One region of the Clostridium sp. LS3 genome, then DNA from elsewhere that is predicted to be linked to it. Evidence: predicted binding sites of a transcription regulator. Region 1 holds the regulator's gene; each other region holds the start of a gene.
What was found. Region 1 encodes Rex, which represses fermentation and respiration genes when NADH is low (regulators of the CRP and FNR family bind a similar motif). Its sites were predicted from a motif close to ATTGTTAANNNNTTAACAAT; they were not measured.

Region 1 (5,725 bases):
GAAGAAAAAGTTAAACCAGAAACAGTCAATATAGATGATATAATAGTTATTAAGCCAGGTGAAAGAGTACCTTTAGATGGTGTTGTATTAGATGGAACAAGCTTTGTAGATACATCAGCACTTACTGGTGAATCAGTTCCAAGGGAAGTTTCTGTGGGAGAAGATATTCTAGCAGGATTTATAAATACAAATGGTGTTTTAAAAGTTAAGGTATCTAAAAACTTTAAAGAATCAACAGTATCAAGAATTTTAGAATTAGTGGAAAATGCATCTAATAAAAAAGCACCAACTGAAAAGTTTATAACTAAATTTGCAAGAGTATATACTCCAATAGTTGTATTTTCAGCTTTAGCGTTGGCTATAATACCTCCATTAGTTATAAAGGATGCAAGTTTTTCAGATTGGATTTATAGAGCTTTAATATTCTTAGTTGTATCTTGTCCTTGTGCATTAGTAGTTTCTATTCCTCTCGGATTATTTGCAGGGATTGGAGGAGCATCTAAAAAAGGTATATTAGTTAAGGGTGGAAATTACCTAGAAGCTCTTAAAGATGTTAATACAGTTGTTTTTGATAAAACAGGAACTTTAACTAAAGGAGTTTTTAAGGTAACAGAAATAAATAATAATAATATTTCAAAAGAAGAATTAATAGAGGTTGCGGCTATAGCAGAAAGCTTATCAAATCATCCAATAGCTCAATCTATTATAAAGGAATATGGAAAAGATATAAAAAATGAAGAGTTAAGTGATTATGAAGAAATATCAGGACATGGAATTAAAGCCTTAATTAACGGAGCAGAAGTTTTAGTAGGTAACTATAAACTGATGGAAAAGTTTAATATAAGTTATACTGATATAGCATCAATTGGAACAATAGTTCATATTGCTATAAATAATGAATATAAAGGTAATATAGTTATATCCGATGAAATAAAAGAAGGCGCTAAGAAAGCCATAGAAGGCTTGAAGGAAGTTGGGGTTTCTCAAACTGTTATGTTAACAGGTGATAATAAATCCGTGGCAGAAAAGGTAGCATCACTAGTAGGCGTTGATAAGGTATTTTCAGAATTATTACCAGGAGATAAGGTTGAAAAGGTAGAAGGTTTAATAAAAGATAATTCAACTCAAGGAAAAGTTATATTTGTTGGAGATGGAATAAATGATGCACCAGTTTTAGCAAGAGCTGATATAGGAGTTGCTATGGGAGGAATAGGTTCAGATGCAGCTATTGAAGCCGCAGATGTAGTTTTAATGAAAGACGATCCAGAAGCTTTAGTTACAGCCATTAAAGTTGCAAGAAAGACAAATAAAGTTTTATGGCAAAATATAATATTCTCATTAGGAGTAAAAGTATTAGTATTGATTTTAAGTGCTTTTGGAGTAGCAACAATGTGGGAAGCAGTATTTGCAGATGTAGGAGTAACTTTAATAGCAGTTCTAAATTCAACTAGATGTTTAAAATAATTTTATAACTATTTTATTGACAAATTTCATCATATTAAATATAATGAATTAGGTTGAAAATTTTCAGGCGTAAGGGAAGCATACAAGATCATTATCTTGTTTACAAAGCTTTGAGAAGCTTTGTATAAATTTGAGACTTATGTATAACGGATCTGCTACGTTATACATAAGTCTATTTTTTATAACTAAATATAATTAAATTAATTTTTATTGGAAAATATTTTATTAAATGTTTATTAAGTATATAATCTATTTTTAGATTTTAAGAAAAATAAAAGAAAATTTTGAAACTTTGTTAAATACGTAACTCAAGTTGTTTTAAAATTTTAATAAAAGTGTTAAAATATATATTATAAATTTGGTAATAATAAAGTTTTAATATATGAAAATAAATTTGATTAGGAGAATGAAGGTTATGGATAAGAAAAAGAATATTTCTATGGCTGTAATTAAAAGACTGCCAAAATATCATAGATACTTACAAGAGTTGTTAAGAAATGATGTAGATAGAATTTCTTCAAAAGAGTTAGGAGAAAAGATAGGCTTTACAGCGTCACAAATACGCCAAGACTTAAATTGTTTTGGAGACTTTGGCCAACAGGGCTATGGATATAATGTAAAAGATTTATATAATCAAATAAGCCTAATATTGGGATTAAATAAAGAATACAAAGGAATCATAGTTGGAGCAGGAAATATAGGTCAGGCAATAGCAAATTACAGTAGATTTTCTCAAATAGGGTTAACTATAGAAGCTATATTTGATGCAAATCCTAAGCTTATTGGAATGAAAATAAGAGATATAGAAATACAAGATATTGATAACTTAAAATATTATTTAGGAGATAACAGTATAGATATAGGAATAATTTGTGTTCCTAGAATAAATGCACAAAAGGTTAGTGATACTTTAGTAGAAGGTGGAGTAACAGGCGTATGGAATTTTGCTCCAGTTGATTTATCTGTACCTGAAGAAGTTACAGTTGAAAATGTTCATTTATCAGAAAGTTTACTAACATTAATATATTTACTTCATGATAAAGATGAAAGTAAGTAGTTACATTAAAAAATTGCCTAAAATTAGAAATATTTATTGCAAAAGAAAATTTAAGAGTTTATAATAATAATTGAAGCGGGGGCTTCAATTATTTTTTTTATTAATTGTTACAAGATTAACAAATGGTTTATTTATTAAACATATAGATTATTAAAGAATTTTTGATATGTTTAGTTAAATATGTCACATTAAAGGGTATAAAGTATAGGTTTGAGAAGCTTATATAATTAAAGATTAATGAAAAATTGAATAATTTTATATAAGTATAGTTAAAGGGAGGACTTTATTATGGAGTTAAAGAATGTAATTCTTGAAAAAGAGGGAAATCTAGCTATTGTTACAATTAATAGACCTAAAGCTTTAAATGCTTTAAATTCAGGGACTTTAAAAGATTTAGATGCAGTTTTAGATGATTTAGAAAATGATCAAAATATTTACTGTGTCATACTAACAGGATCTGGGGAAAAAGCTTTTGTTGCTGGAGCAGATATTTCTGAAATGAAGGACTTAACTGAAGATGAAGGAAGAGAATTTGGTCTTTTAGGAAACAGAGTTTTCAGAAGATTAGAAAAATTAGACAAGCCTGTTATTGCGGCTATATCAGGATTTGCTTTAGGTGGTGGATGTGAATTAGCTATGGCTTGTGATATAAGAATAGCTTCAGAAAAGGCTAGATTTGCTCAACCAGAGGTTGGTCTTGGAATAACACCAGGATTTGGAGGAACTCAAAGATTACCAAGATTAGTTGGTGAAGGAAAGGGCAAAGAGCTTATTTATACTTGTGCAACTGTAAAGGCAGATGAAGCTTTAAAAATAGGCTTAGTTAATAAAGTTGTGGCACTAGAAAGTTTAATGGAAGAAGCTAAAAATATGGCAAAGACCATAATATCAAATGCTCCTATAGCAGTAAGGTTATGTAAAGATGCTATAAATAGGGGGATGCAAGTAGATATAGATAAAGCTATAGAAATTGAAGCCGAAGATTTTGGTAAATGCTTCTCTACAGAAGATCAAAAAGAGGGCATGGAAGCATTTATGGAAAAGAGAGCCAAAAATTTTTCTAACAAATAGTCAGAAAAAATAAAATATAAAAAAAATTCAAATTTAAATAATTAAAAATATTTAAATTAAGTAAATTCATATAATCAAAAAAGGTTCAATATCAAGGAGGTATATTAAATGAATTTTCAATTAACTAGAGAGCAAGAATTAGTGAGACAAATGGCTAGAGAATTCACTATAAATGAAGTAAAACCAATTGCTGCTGAAATTGATGAAACTGAAAGATTTCCAATGGAAAACGTTGAAAAAATGGCCAAGCTTGGAATGTTAGGAATTCCTTTTTCTAAAGAGTACGGTGGAGCAGGTGGAGACACGCTTTCTTATATATTAACTGTAGAGGAGCTATCAAAGGCTTGTGGAACTACAGGGGTTATAGTGTCTGCCCACACTTCTCTTTGTGCATCTTTAATAGAGCAGTTTGGAACTAAAGATCAAAAAGAAAGGTATTTAAAAGATCTTGCAACAGGTAAAAAACTTGGTGCTTTTGGTTTAACAGAACCAGGAGCAGGTACAGATGCGGCAGGTCAACAAACAGTAGCAGTATTAGATGGAGATAATTATATATTAAACGGATCAAAAATATTTATAACTAATGGAGGAGTAGCAGAAACATTTATAATATTTGCTATGACAGATAGAAGTAAAGGAACAAAGGGAATATCAGCATTTATAGTTGAAAAGGATTTTCCAGGATTCTCAATAGGAAAGAAAGAAGAAAAACTAGGAATTAGAGCTTCTTCAACAACAGAATTAGTTATGAGTAATTGTATTGTTCCAAAGGAGAACTTAATTGGACAAGAAGGTAAAGGCTTTGGTATAGCTATGAAAACTCTAGATGGAGGAAGAATAGGTATAGCAGCTCAAGCTTTAGGAATAGCAGAAGGAGCATTTGACGAAGCAGTTGCTTATATGAAGGAAAGAAAACAATTTGGAAGACCATTAGCAGCATTCCAAGGTTTACAATGGATGATTGCAGAAATGGATACAAAAATAGAAGCTGCAAGACACTTAGTTTATAAAGCAGCATGCTTAAAGGATGCTAAACTTCCATATTCAGTAGAAGCAGCAAGAGCTAAACTTTATGCAGCAGAAGTTGCTATGGATGTAACAACTAAGGCTGTTCAAATATTCGGTGGATACGGATATACTAGGGAATATCCAGTTGAAAGAATGATGAGAGATGCTAAGATAACTGAAATCTATGAAGGAACATCAGAAGTTCAAAAAATGGTTATTTCAGGAAATGCATTAAGATAATAAGGGAGGATTTATAGATGAATATAGTAGTTTGTTTAAAACAAGTTCCAGATACAACAGCTGTTAAGATTGATCCAAAAACAGGAACACTTATAAGAGATGGAGTTCCATCAATAATAAATCCAGAGGATAAACATGCTTTAGAAGAAGCATTAACAATAAAAGACAATACAGGAGCGAAAGTTACAGTAATAAGTATGGGACCTCCTCAAGCACAAAATGCTTTAAGAGAAGCTTTATGTATGGGAGCTGATGAAGCCATTCTTATAACTGATAGGGCTTTTGCGGGAGCAGATACATTAGCAACTTCAAAGGCTTTAGCAGGAGCTTTAAAAAAGTTAGAGTATGATATAGTATTTGCAGGAAGACAAGCAATCGATGGAGATACTGCTCAAGTAGGTCCAGAAATTGCAGAGCATTTAAATATACCTCAAGTAACATATGTTCAAGATGTTAAAGTAGAAGAAGATGGATTATTAGTAAATAGAGCATTAGAAGATGGGTATGAATTAATAAAAGTTAAGGCACCAGTTCTTTTAACAGCTATAAAGGAATTAAATGAGCCAAGATATATGAATGTTAAGTATATCTTTGACACAGCTAATAAGGAAATAAAGATTTGGTCAGCTGATGATATAGATGTGAATAAAGATGAATTAGGACTTAAAGGATCGCCGACTAAGGTTAAAAAGAGTATGACTAAAGAAGCTAAAGGAGCTGGAGAAATAATAAATGAAGTTCCACAAGAAGCTGTAAAGCATGTATTAGGAAAATTAAAGGAAAAGCACTATATCTAAGATATATGGGAGGTAAAAAATATGAGTATGGCAGATTACAATGGAGTTTGGGTATTTGCTGAGCAAAGAGAAGGGGAACTTCAAAAGG
Region 2 (5,725 bases), 860 kb from region 1:
ATTGAGACCTGGTGGGATAACATTAGAAATGTTAAAGGAAGTTAATAAAGATATAGATATTGATGAAGCTATAAAAGGAAAACCAAATGAAAATTTAAAGCCAAAAGCTCCTGGAATGAAGTATAGACATTATGCACCGAAGGCAAAATTAAAAATAATAAAGGGAAATAAAGAAAAAACTATTGAAAAAATTAATGAAATGGTACAAAATTATATAGATAATCAAAAAGAGGTTGTAATATTATCAACTGATGAATTATATAATAATTTTAATAATTGCAAAGTAATTTCTTTAGGAAGTGAAAAAAATCTATACGAAGTAGCGAGGAATCTTTTTGAGTCGCTTAGAGCTTGTGATGATTTAATTGTTGATGTGATTTTATGTCAGGCTTTTGATGAAAAAGGTGTAGGGCTAGCTATAATGAATAGATTAAATAAGGCATCAGGTTTTGATATAGTAGAAGTATAATTAGGGAGGGAAGGGGGAGACCTTTTCCTTTTTATTATATAAAATTTACCATTATAATGGTTAGGAGGTACATTCTTATGAAGATAGCATTAGGCTCAGATCATGGTGGAGTTGAATTAAAGGAAGAAATAAAAAAATATTTAACTCAAGAAGGATATGAAATAAGGGATTTTGGAACTAATTCCAATGAGTCATGTGATTATCCAGATTATGCTATACCAGTAGCAGAAGCAGTAGTAGCAAAAGAATTTGATTTTGGAGTTTTAGTATGTGGAACAGGAATAGGAATAGGAATTGCAGCAAATAAGATTCCAGGTGTAAGAGCAGCTTTATGTAGTGATACGTTTAGTGCACATGCCACAAGAGAACATAATGATGCAAATATATTAACTATTGGACAAAGAATTGTTGGGCCTGGATTAGCTTTAGACATAGTAAAAACATTTTTAAATACTAAATTTGAAGGTGGAAGACATCAAAATAGAATTAATAAAATAACAGAGTTAGAAAAAAGATATAATAAATAATATAATTGTTAATGCAATAGGAGGAATATAAATGAGTAAAGTAACACAAATAGATCATCCATTAATATTACATAAGTTGGCTTTTATAAGAAGTAAGGAAACTGGTTCAAAGGATTTTAGAGAACTAGTAGAAGAAGTTTCAATGCTTATGGCTTACGAAGTAACAAGGGATTTAAGTACAGAGGAAGTAGAAATAGAAACTCCAATTTGTAAAACAAAGTGTAAGATGTTAGCAGGTAAAAAAATGGCTATAGTTCCTATCTTAAGAGCAGGCCTTGGAATGGTAGATGGTATGCTAAAGCTTATACCAGCAGCAAAGGTTGGTCATGTAGGATTATATAGAGATGAAGAAACTCTTCAACCAGTAGAATACTTCTGTAAGTTACCTCAAGATATAGCAGAAAGAGATGTAATAGTAGTAGATCCAATGTTAGCTACAGGTGGATCAGCAGCAGATGCTATAACTATGTTAAAGAAGAGAGGAGCTAAGAATTTAAGACTTATGTGCTTAATAAGCTCTCCAGAAGGTATAGAGTTTGTTCAAAAAGCTCATCCTGATGTAGATATATATGTTGCTGGAATAGATGAAAAATTAAATGAACATGGATATATAGTTCCTGGGCTTGGAGATGCAGGCGATAGATTATTTGGAACTAAATAATTAAATTAATATAAATAAGGAGTAGCTTTTTATAAGTTGCTCCTTATTTAATGTCGAGGAAAGTATAAAAATTTAAAGTTTTGAAAATGTGATTATATAAGGCTTTTAGTAATTCAATGTAAAAAAGTAGAGTTGTTTTATACTTTCCTAACCTTCAGTTTGTAAGTGACATATGTAAGTTTGCGTTGACTTGGAGCGGAGCGAAGGAATAAGTAAACTTACATATGGCTACTTTTTTATTATTGAGCATAAAAAAGATATCTTAAATATATTTAAAAAAGTTAGATTAATAGAGTTTAAATATAGAAAAATTAAGGCTTAAGATAGAGCAATATTTGTTTATTTGCTAGTAAGAGTGTATAATTATATAAGCATTGAATTTACGAAAATATGTAATAATTAAACTAGAATAAAGCTTATAAAAAATAGAAATAGTAAATATTAATAATGGAAATAATTTAATTTATATATAAATCAGGAGGAATCTAGAATGAATAAGAAAAAAGTTATAACTATATTTGGAACCAGACCAGAAGCTATAAAGATGGCTCCTTTAGTAAAAGAACTAGAAAAAAGGGAAGGAATAGATTCAAAGGTTTGTGTAACAGCACAACATAGAGAAATGTTAGATCAAGTATTAGATTATTTTGATATAAAACCAGATTTTGATTTGAACATAATGAAGAGCAAGCAAACTTTAACTGGAATAACTAATAGGGTTCTAGAAGGATTAGAAGAAATATTTTTAGAAGAAAAGCCTGATATGATACTTGTTCATGGGGATACGACTACTACATTTTCAGGAGCACTTGCAGCCTTCTATCAACAAATTAAAGTTGGGCATGTTGAAGCAGGTCTCAGAACCTTTGATAAATATTTTCCATTCCCTGAAGAAATGAATAGAAAACTTACGGGAGCATTAGCAGATTTACATTTTGCACCAACAAAAGGTTCTAAAGCAAATCTTTTAAGAGAAGGTGTTAATGAGAGAGATATCTACATAACTGGTAACACTGTTATTGATGCTATGCTTCACACAGTAAAGGAAGAATATATATTTGAAAATGATATACTAAACACGATAGATTTTGAAAATAAAAAAGTTATAATGATTACTGCTCATAGAAGAGAAAACTGGGGGCAAGGAATAGAAAATATATGTGATGCATTAAGTAAGATAGTAGAAGAAAATAAGGATGTAGAGCTAGTATATTTAGTGCATTTAAATCCAGTTGTTAAGGATGTTGTAAACAGAAAATTAGGAGACAAGGAAAGAGTTCATTTATTATCACCATTAGATACTAAAGAAACTCATAATTTAATGAATAAGTGCTTTATGGTAATGACCGATTCAGGTGGACTACAAGAGGAAGCACCACACCTAGGAAAACCAGTATTAGTTCTTAGAGATGTAACAGAAAGGCCAGAAGCAGTTGAATATGGAACTGTAAAATTAGTAGGTACTGATATTGAAAAGATAATAACTGAAGCTAATAATTTAATAAATAACAAAGATGAATATACTAAAATGAGTAAGGCGGCTAATCCTTATGGAGATGGTTTAGCATCAAAGAGAATTGCAAATATAATTGAAAATTATTTTAACATAAGAACGTTAGAAATAGAGGAATTTTTAAGATAGATTTTGAAAATTATGGTTGAATAAAAGGGATAAAGTGATATAATTAAATTGTGTTAATTGTTTAACAAATTAGATAATTCTGACTATTATATGGAGGAGATGTGGATTATGAGAGAAGTTATAATTGCAAGTGCAGTAAGAACTGCTATTGGTTCATTTGGAGGAGCATTAAAAGACGTATCAGCAGCAGAATTAGGAGCAGTAGTAATAAAGGAAGCTGTAGCTAAAGCAGGTATAAAGGGTGAATTAGTAGAAGAAGTTGTAATGGGTAATGTTATTCAAGCAGGGCTTGGACAAAATGTTGCAAGACAAGCAGCTATAAAAGCTGGATTACCAGTAGAAGTACCTGCTATGACAATAAATAAAGTTTGCGGATCAGGTTTAAGAACGGTTGCATTAGCAGCTCAAATGATAAAAGCAGGAGACGCAGACATAGTTGTAGCTGGTGGTATGGAAAATATGTCTCAAGCACCTTATCTATTAAAAACATCTAGATGGGGCCAAAGAATGGGCGATGGAAAAATGGTTGATTCTATGATAAATGATGCCTTATGGGATGCATTTAACAATTATCACATGGGAGTAACTGCAGAAAACATAGCTAAAGAATGGAATTTAACAAGAGAAGAACAAGATGAATTTGCACTTAACTCACAATTAAAGGCTGAAGTTGCTATTAAGGCAGGTAAATTTAAAGATGAAATAGTACCAGTTGTTATACCACAAAGAAAGGGAGAGCCAAAGGTAGTTGATACTGATGAATATCCAAGATTTGGTGCTACAATTGAAGGAATGGCTAAGTTAAGGCCTGCATTTATAAAAGATGGCACAGTAACTGCAGCTAATGCATCTGGTATAAATGATGGAGCAGCAGCTTTCGTAGTTATGAGTGCTGAAAAAGCAGAAGAATTAGGTATTACACCATTAGCAAAAATAGTTTCCTATGGACAAAAAGGATTAGATCCTTCAATTATGGGATATGGACCTTTCCATGCAACAAAAAAAGCTTTAGAAGTAGCAAATTTAAAAATTGAAGATTTAGATTTAATAGAAGCCAATGAAGCTTTTGCAGCTCAAAGTTTGGCAGTTGCAAAAGATTTAAATTTTGATATGAGTAAAGTTAATGTAAATGGAGGAGCCATAGCATTAGGCCATCCAGTTGGAGCATCAGGTGCAAGAATATTGGTTACATTACTTCATGAAATGCAAAAGAGAGATGCTAGAAAAGGTTTGGCAACTTTATGCATAGGTGGAGGAATGGGAACAGCTCTTATAGTTGAAAGAAAATAACTTTATATATAAAAGCTCTCGATATAAAATCGAGAGTTTTTATTTTGATATGAATTATAAAGATATTAATAGATAATAATAATAAATGAGAAAATATAATATTTACAATATAAAAGTGATATGTAGAACTGTATAAAATTTAAAGTAATATCTATAATAAGATTATTAAAACCTATATAACTGTTATATATATATATAATATAAATACATACAAAAATATTTAGGAAAAATTATAAAGAAAAAAACTAAAAAATGAATAATCGAATAAATATTTATTCATCCTTTAAAATAGGCACTAATAAATTATTACAGTATAAATGAATAAAAATTCATATAAACAAACAAAAATTGAAAAAAATGTAAATTTAATTTAAAAAAACTATTATGAAAATGATAACAACGGTAAAAATCTATATTTATAATATTCTGAATATTCTTTAAAATGAATAATAATTCTTTGATTTTACTACACTAGAAGAAAATAGATGTAAAAATGAAGTTTGTTAAGTAAATAGAACTTAAATACTTAAAATCGTTAAATATAGATGTTAAATGTATTATATGAATAAATATAAGATTTTCATTAATGTTTTCAGAGTAATATAATAACAAGAGTTAGTTGGGAGTGAGGATAAAATGAGTAGAGAAATGAATAAGTTAATTTCTAATATGATAAAATATGATTTAATAGCAGGATTCATTTTTGTACTTATATTATCCTTTCTAATAGACTTAAAAGTGGCTTGTGTATTTTTATTAGGATTAATAGTATCATTAACAAATTCTATAGTTAGTGGATTAATCTTAGAATATTCTTTAAATAATGATAAAAGTATATTTTTAATTCTTGGATATATTATAAGAATATTTACTATCATTGTTATAGCATTGCCATTTTTAAATAACTTAATACAACTTATATCATATCTTACAGGATATTTATCACATTTTGTTTTGATAGTATTCTATTGGATAAAAACAGGGAAAGGAAGTGATTAAGTGGAACCACTAGAACCAATATGGTCTTACGTTGCTGGGCCAATTAAGATTGAAATAGTTCCAGAGGTGGTAATGCAGTGGATAACCATTGTGTTAATAGCTATTATTGCTATATGGTCAACAAGAAATATGAAGCT
Region 3 (5,725 bases), 1.6 Mb from region 1:
GTTTTATATATGTAGATAAAGATAATGAAGGAAATGGCACCTTCAAAAGATACAAGAAAAAATCTTTCTACTGGTATAAGAAGGTTATAGAAACTAATGGGGAAGATTTATATTAATAAAAATTAATATTATATCTTAAGGTAGTAAGCATAGGTTGTGTTTACTACCTTCTTCTATATATAATATTTATATTGCTTGGGAAATAGAAATAAAGATTAAATTGATATATAGTTAATCTCTCATATTTGTGCAGAGAATGAGAGGTTATTAAATTTGTATATTGCTATACTTTTATTGTAAGGAGATGGAGTTTATGGAATGGTTAGATCAATTAAATGAGGCATTAAATTATATTGAAAGTAATTTAGATGGAGAAATTGATTATACAAAAGCAGCAAAGCTAGCATGTTGTAGTGTATATCATTTTCAAAGAATGTTTTCTTATATAGCAGGTAGACCATTAGCTGAATATATAAGGAACAGGAGATTAACAAAGGCTGCTATTGATTTGCAAAGTGGTGATAAGGTAATTGATGTAGCAATGCGTTATGGATATGAATCTCCAACTGCTTTTAATAGAGCTTTTCAAAAGTTACACAATGTAACTCCTTCAAGTGCACAAAAGGAAGGAACATTCCTAAAATCATATTCTCCTATAAGTTTTAAAATAACAATAAAAGGAGTAGAGGAAATGAATTATAGTATAGTTAAGAAAGATGAATTTAGAGTTGTTGGCGTTAAGGTATTAATTAAAAAGAATATTAAAGAGAATTTTGAGTATGTACCAAAGTTTTGGGCAGAGATAGAGAAGAGTGGAAGACTTAATGATGTAATAGCTTTAATGGATGAAAAATCTAATGGAGTTTTAGGGTTAAGTTTAGCAATGGATGAATTAGAAAACTGGGAATACTATATTGCTACTAAAACTAATAAAGAAGTACCAGAAGGTATGCATGAATATATGATACCAGCATGCACTTGGGCTATTTTCCCTGGAGGAGGGGTTATGCCAGCTGCAATTCAAGAAGTTCAAATGAGAGCATTTACTGAGTGGCTACCAACTTCAGGATATGAGTATGCAGATGCACCAGATATCGAAGTTTATTTAAATGCAGATCCTTCAAATTCAAAGTTTGAGGTATGGATACCAATAAGAAAGAAATAATATAGAAACTATATCTAGTTAATCTAACAAAAAGGATGTCACGAAACGCGACATCCTTTTTATATGCTTTTAAAACTAGTAAAATAAACACTTTCAGAAATTTTTTAGATTTAATAGGCTACTTTTTATAATTAGCAAGTATTAAGTTTAAGTCAAAAGTTATATTAGTTTTTAGGTCATAACTTCCTTGATGAAGACACCAATCAAAAATAACACCCCTTGATGTTCTTAAAAGAGTTTTAGTTAAATCATCAGAAGAGATATTAGATTTTAGCTCACCAGATTCTATAGCTGATTCTATAGCAGATTTAATTTCAACTGTAAGAAAACGATCTGATTTTAAAGTATATTTACTATCTATAGAAAGAATATTCTTGTAAACATCAGATACAAATAGCCATCCTAGATCTTGGAGTAAAGAAAGTCCCTCACTAAACAAGTACATCATTTTTTCTATATTTGAATTAAAGGTTTGTGACTCAAATCGTTCTTTTAATAACAAATCTATTTGCTCATAGCCTGTATTAACTATTTCATTTTTAGATTTAAAATGATGGTAGAAGGCACCGGTTGAAATTTCAGATGCATCACAAATTTCTTGAATCTTTACATTTTCAAAGCCTTTTTCTTTAAAAAGATTCGTTGCTATCTGTGTAATTCTAAGTTTTGTGGCAATAGCCTGTTTTTGTCTATCTGTTAATTTTTTCATAATAATTCCTCGTGCAATTAATTTTAAAACATAATGATTTTGAATTTTGTTAAAGTATATCACAAAAGGAATATCAAAACAATTTATGAATATGTTTACAATAAGAAGAAAGTATGTTATATTATTAACATAATCAGATTCGGTGAATTTAATTATGTTAATTATGTTAAGGAAAATTGGTCAATAATATTATGTTTTTATAATGTACTTTTATTGTATGAAATACTTTTTTTATCATTTAAGTTAAAAAGGGGAAAGTTAAATGTAAAAAAAGAAAAAATAAAATTTATTATTAAATAAGGGGTGGATAATATGGAAACTTATAAAATTCTTGAGATTAAGCAAAGTGTTTTTGAAGATAATGATAGACAAGCAGATTTGCTTAGGGAAGAGTTAAAAAAAGATAAGACATTTTTATTAAATTTGATGTCATCACCAGGTTCAGGTAAAACAACAACAGTTGTAAGAACAATTAATGCCTTAAAAGATGAAATGAGAATTGGAGTTATGGAAGCTGATATTGACTCAGATGTTGATGCTAATACTGTTTCAAAAACTGGCGCAAAAGTAATTCAATTACATACAGGTGGAATGTGTCATCTAGATGCAGATATGACAAAACAAGGTTTACTAGGACTTGGAACAGAAGAAATTGATTTTGCAATATTAGAGAATGTAGGGAATTTAGTGTGTCCAGCAGAATTTGACACTGGAGCATCAAAAAATGCAATGATTTTAAGTGTGCCAGAGGGACATGATAAACCACTAAAATATCCGTTAATGTTTTCTATTGTTGATGTTGTATTAATTAATAAGATTGATGCAATGGATTATTTTGATTTTGATTTAGAGAAAGTTAAAGAGTATATTACTAAATTAAATCCAAATATAAAAATAATACAAATATCTGCGAAGACTGGAGAAGGTATTGACGAGTGGGCAGATTGGGTGCGTACTGAAGTTAAGAATTGGAATGAAAATTAGAGATATAATAAATTAAAAAATGGGGGAATATATTAATGGTAAATCAGAAGGTATTGGATCTTGCTAATCACATAAGTATGAAAAAATCTGGGTCGAAATCTGAAATTAAGCCAGATCAGCCTGAGTATAAAATTCTTGAGCCTGTTGTTACAACAGAAATGGCAGAAGTAGGACTTCATCTTGAATTTCGTAAAAAGAAGACGGCAGAAGAAGTTGCAGCTTTATGTGGAAAATCTGTAGAGGAAACAGCAAAATTACTATGGGATTTAGCAGTTGCTGGTGTTTGTTTCATTGGTGAAGTAGATGGAGTTGATAAATATTGGTATGATCTTTGGGTTCCAGGACAAATGGAAATGATAGTTAATCATCCTAATAGAGAAAGTGTTGAAAATTATAAGCAAATTGCAGAAGCTTTTGAGGCATATGGAAGAAAAAAAGCTCCTCTTACAGCAGGTGTTTTTTCAGTAGGAACAGGAACTATGCGTGTTATACCAATAGAAACAGCTATTGAAGGAGAAACTAGAAGAGCTTCATATGAAGAAATTTCTAAATATCTTAATGAAAATACTGTATTCTCTGTATCAGATTGTTCTTGTCGTACATCAAGAGAAGCTATGGGTGAAGGTTGTGGACACTTAAAAGAAGACATGTGTATTCAACTTGGACATGCGGCAGAATACTATATACGTACAGGTAGAGGTAGAGCTATTACTCGTGAAGAAGCTTTTGATATTATTAAGAGAGCTGAAGAAAATGGTTTAATGCATCAAATACCAAATGCAGATGGTCCAGGACATACTCATGCTATCTGTAATTGTTGTGGATGTTCATGTTATGCTACAAGACTTGCTGGTATGTTCAGAAACAATGATTTTGTGCGTTCAAATTATGTTTCAAAAGTAGATAAAGACAAATGTGTGGCTTGTGGAGAATGTGTTCAAGTTTGTCCAGTTAATGCATTAAAATTAGGTCAAAAATTATGTACTAAAACACCAATTCCTGAAAAGAAGAGAGTAGACTTTGCTCATAATACAGAGTGGGGTGAAGATAAATGGAATGTTGATCATCGTATAAATAGAGAAAACGTTGTTGAGACTGGTACAAGTCCTTGTAAAACATATTGTCCAGCACATATTTCTGTTCAAGGATATATAAAGCTTGCTTCTCAAGGAAGATATAAAGAAGCACTGGAGCTTATAAAAAATGAAAATCCATTCCCAGCAGTATGTGGACGTATATGCCCAAGAAAATGCGAATCTGCATGTACTAGAGGAGAAATTGATGAAGCAGTTGCTGTAGATGAAATTAAAAAGTTCATTGCTGAGCAAGATTTAAATACAGAACATCGTTATGTGCCAAAGAAAAGACATGAATATGGTAAGAAAATTGCAATCGTAGGTGGTGGACCTTCAGGTTTATCTTGTGCATATTACTTAGCTATTGATGGATACAAGGTAACTGTATTTGAAAAGCAAAAGGTACTCGGTGGTATGTTAACACTTGGAATTCCATCTTATAGATTAGAAAAAGATGTAATAAATGCAGAAATAGAAATTTTAAGAGAATTAGGTGTAGAATTCAAAACTGGTGTTGAAGTAGGAAAAGATGTAACTCTTAAAGAATTAAGAGGTCAAGACTACGAAGCGTTCTATGTTGCAATAGGTGCACAAGCAGGAAGAAACCTTGGTATAGAAGGTGAAGAGGCAGAAGGCGTTATGACTGGAGTTGATTTCTTACGTGAAGTTAACTTAGGAAATGACATTAAGCTAGATGGAGAAGTTGTTGTAATCGGTGGTGGTAATGTTGCAATTGACGTTGCAAGAACTGGTACAAGAGTTGGCGCAGCTAAAACTTCTATGTTCTGTCTTGAATCAAGAAAAGAAATGCCTGCTTTAGATGAAGAAATTGATGAAGCTTTAGCAGAAGATATTGAAATTAATAATTCTTGGGGACCAAAGAGAATTCTAACTGAAAATGGTAAGGTAGTTGGAATTGAGTTTAAGAAGTGTATTTCTGTTTTTGATGATAATAAAAGATTCAATCCAAAATTTGATGAAAATGAAGTTAAGGTTGTTAAAGCAAGTCATATTTTAATTTCAGTAGGTCAAGGAATGGACTGGGGTAACTTATTAGAAAATAGTAAAGCAGAATTAAATCCAAATAAGACAATTAAAGCAGATTCATTTACATTACAAACTGGAGAACCAGACGTATTTGCAGGTGGAGATGCCTTAACTGGACCTAGATTTGCTATAGATGCTATTGCTTTAGGTAAAGAAGCAGCAATATCAATTCATCGTTTTGTTCATCCAGGTCAAAGCTTAGTTTTAGGTCGTGATAGAAGGGAATATCATGCCTTTGATAAAGAAAACTTAAGGTTAGAGGGTTATGATAATATTAAGAGAAATAGAATAGATCATGTGGATGGAGCTAAATCAAAAGAAACATTTAGAGATTTACGTCCTACATTTACTGAAGAGCAAATGAAGAAGGAAACAGAACGTTGCCTTGGATGTGGTGCTACAACAGTGGATGAATATACATGTATAGGATGTGGAGCATGTACAACTAGATGTAAGTTTGATGCTATTAAACTTCATAGAAAATATGATGCACAAAGTGTAACTCTTAAACAACTTAAGCCAAAGGTTATTAAGAATACAATTAAGCGTAAAATTGTAATTAATGCTAGAAAAGTTAAGAAGATACTTAAAGGAAATTCTTAATTATTTATTTGATAATGTCTAAAGGAAAGATAGATTGAAAAAAGATATAGGGGGAACTTAAGGTTCCCCTTAGGTTTTTAATATAGAGAAGTAGAGGTGAGTTTAGTTGCATGAATTAGGAGTTGTCTTTGAAGTAGTTAG

Region 2: the regulator Rex is predicted to act here: its motif matches at 3,349-3,368, upstream of ACZJV1_RS16755 (acetyl-CoA C-acetyltransferase).
Region 3: the regulator Rex is predicted to act here: its motif matches at 1,987-2,006, upstream of hypB (hydrogenase nickel incorporation protein HypB).

What each region holds. Positions count from the first base shown of each region.
Region 1 covers NZ_CM143921.1:436,492-442,216, forward strand. The annotation lists gene ACZJV1_RS02260 (heavy metal translocating P-type ATPase) at 1-1,464, shown strand, start outside; gene ACZJV1_RS02265 (redox-sensing transcriptional repressor Rex) at 1,880-2,521, shown strand; gene ACZJV1_RS02270 (short-chain-enoyl-CoA hydratase) at 2,810-3,592, shown strand; gene ACZJV1_RS02275 (acyl-CoA dehydrogenase) at 3,701-4,840, shown strand; gene ACZJV1_RS02280 (electron transfer flavoprotein subunit beta) at 4,858-5,637, shown strand; gene ACZJV1_RS02285 (electron transfer flavoprotein subunit alpha/FixB family protein) at 5,659-5,725, shown strand, end outside.
Region 2 covers NZ_CM143921.1:3,554,682-3,560,406, reverse strand. The annotation lists gene ACZJV1_RS16775 (L-threonylcarbamoyladenylate synthase) at 1-469, shown strand, start outside; gene rpiB (ribose 5-phosphate isomerase B) at 547-996, shown strand; gene upp (uracil phosphoribosyltransferase) at 1,028-1,657, shown strand; gene wecB (non-hydrolyzing UDP-N-acetylglucosamine 2-epimerase) at 2,148-3,299, shown strand; gene ACZJV1_RS16755 (acetyl-CoA C-acetyltransferase) at 3,408-4,589, shown strand; gene ACZJV1_RS16750 (ATP synthase subunit I) at 5,226-5,588, shown strand; gene ACZJV1_RS16745 (F0F1 ATP synthase subunit A) at 5,589-5,725, shown strand, end outside.
Region 3 covers NZ_CM143921.1:2,849,686-2,855,410, reverse strand. The annotation lists gene ACZJV1_RS13380 (6-phospho-beta-glucosidase) at 1-116, shown strand, start outside; gene ACZJV1_RS13375 (AraC family transcriptional regulator) at 314-1,165, shown strand; gene ACZJV1_RS13370 (TetR/AcrR family transcriptional regulator) at 1,284-1,937, opposite strand; gene hypB (hydrogenase nickel incorporation protein HypB) at 2,187-2,858, shown strand; gene ACZJV1_RS13360 (FAD-dependent oxidoreductase) at 2,894-5,584, shown strand; gene ACZJV1_RS13355 (hydrogenase maturation nickel metallochaperone HypA/HybF) at 5,691-5,725, shown strand, end outside.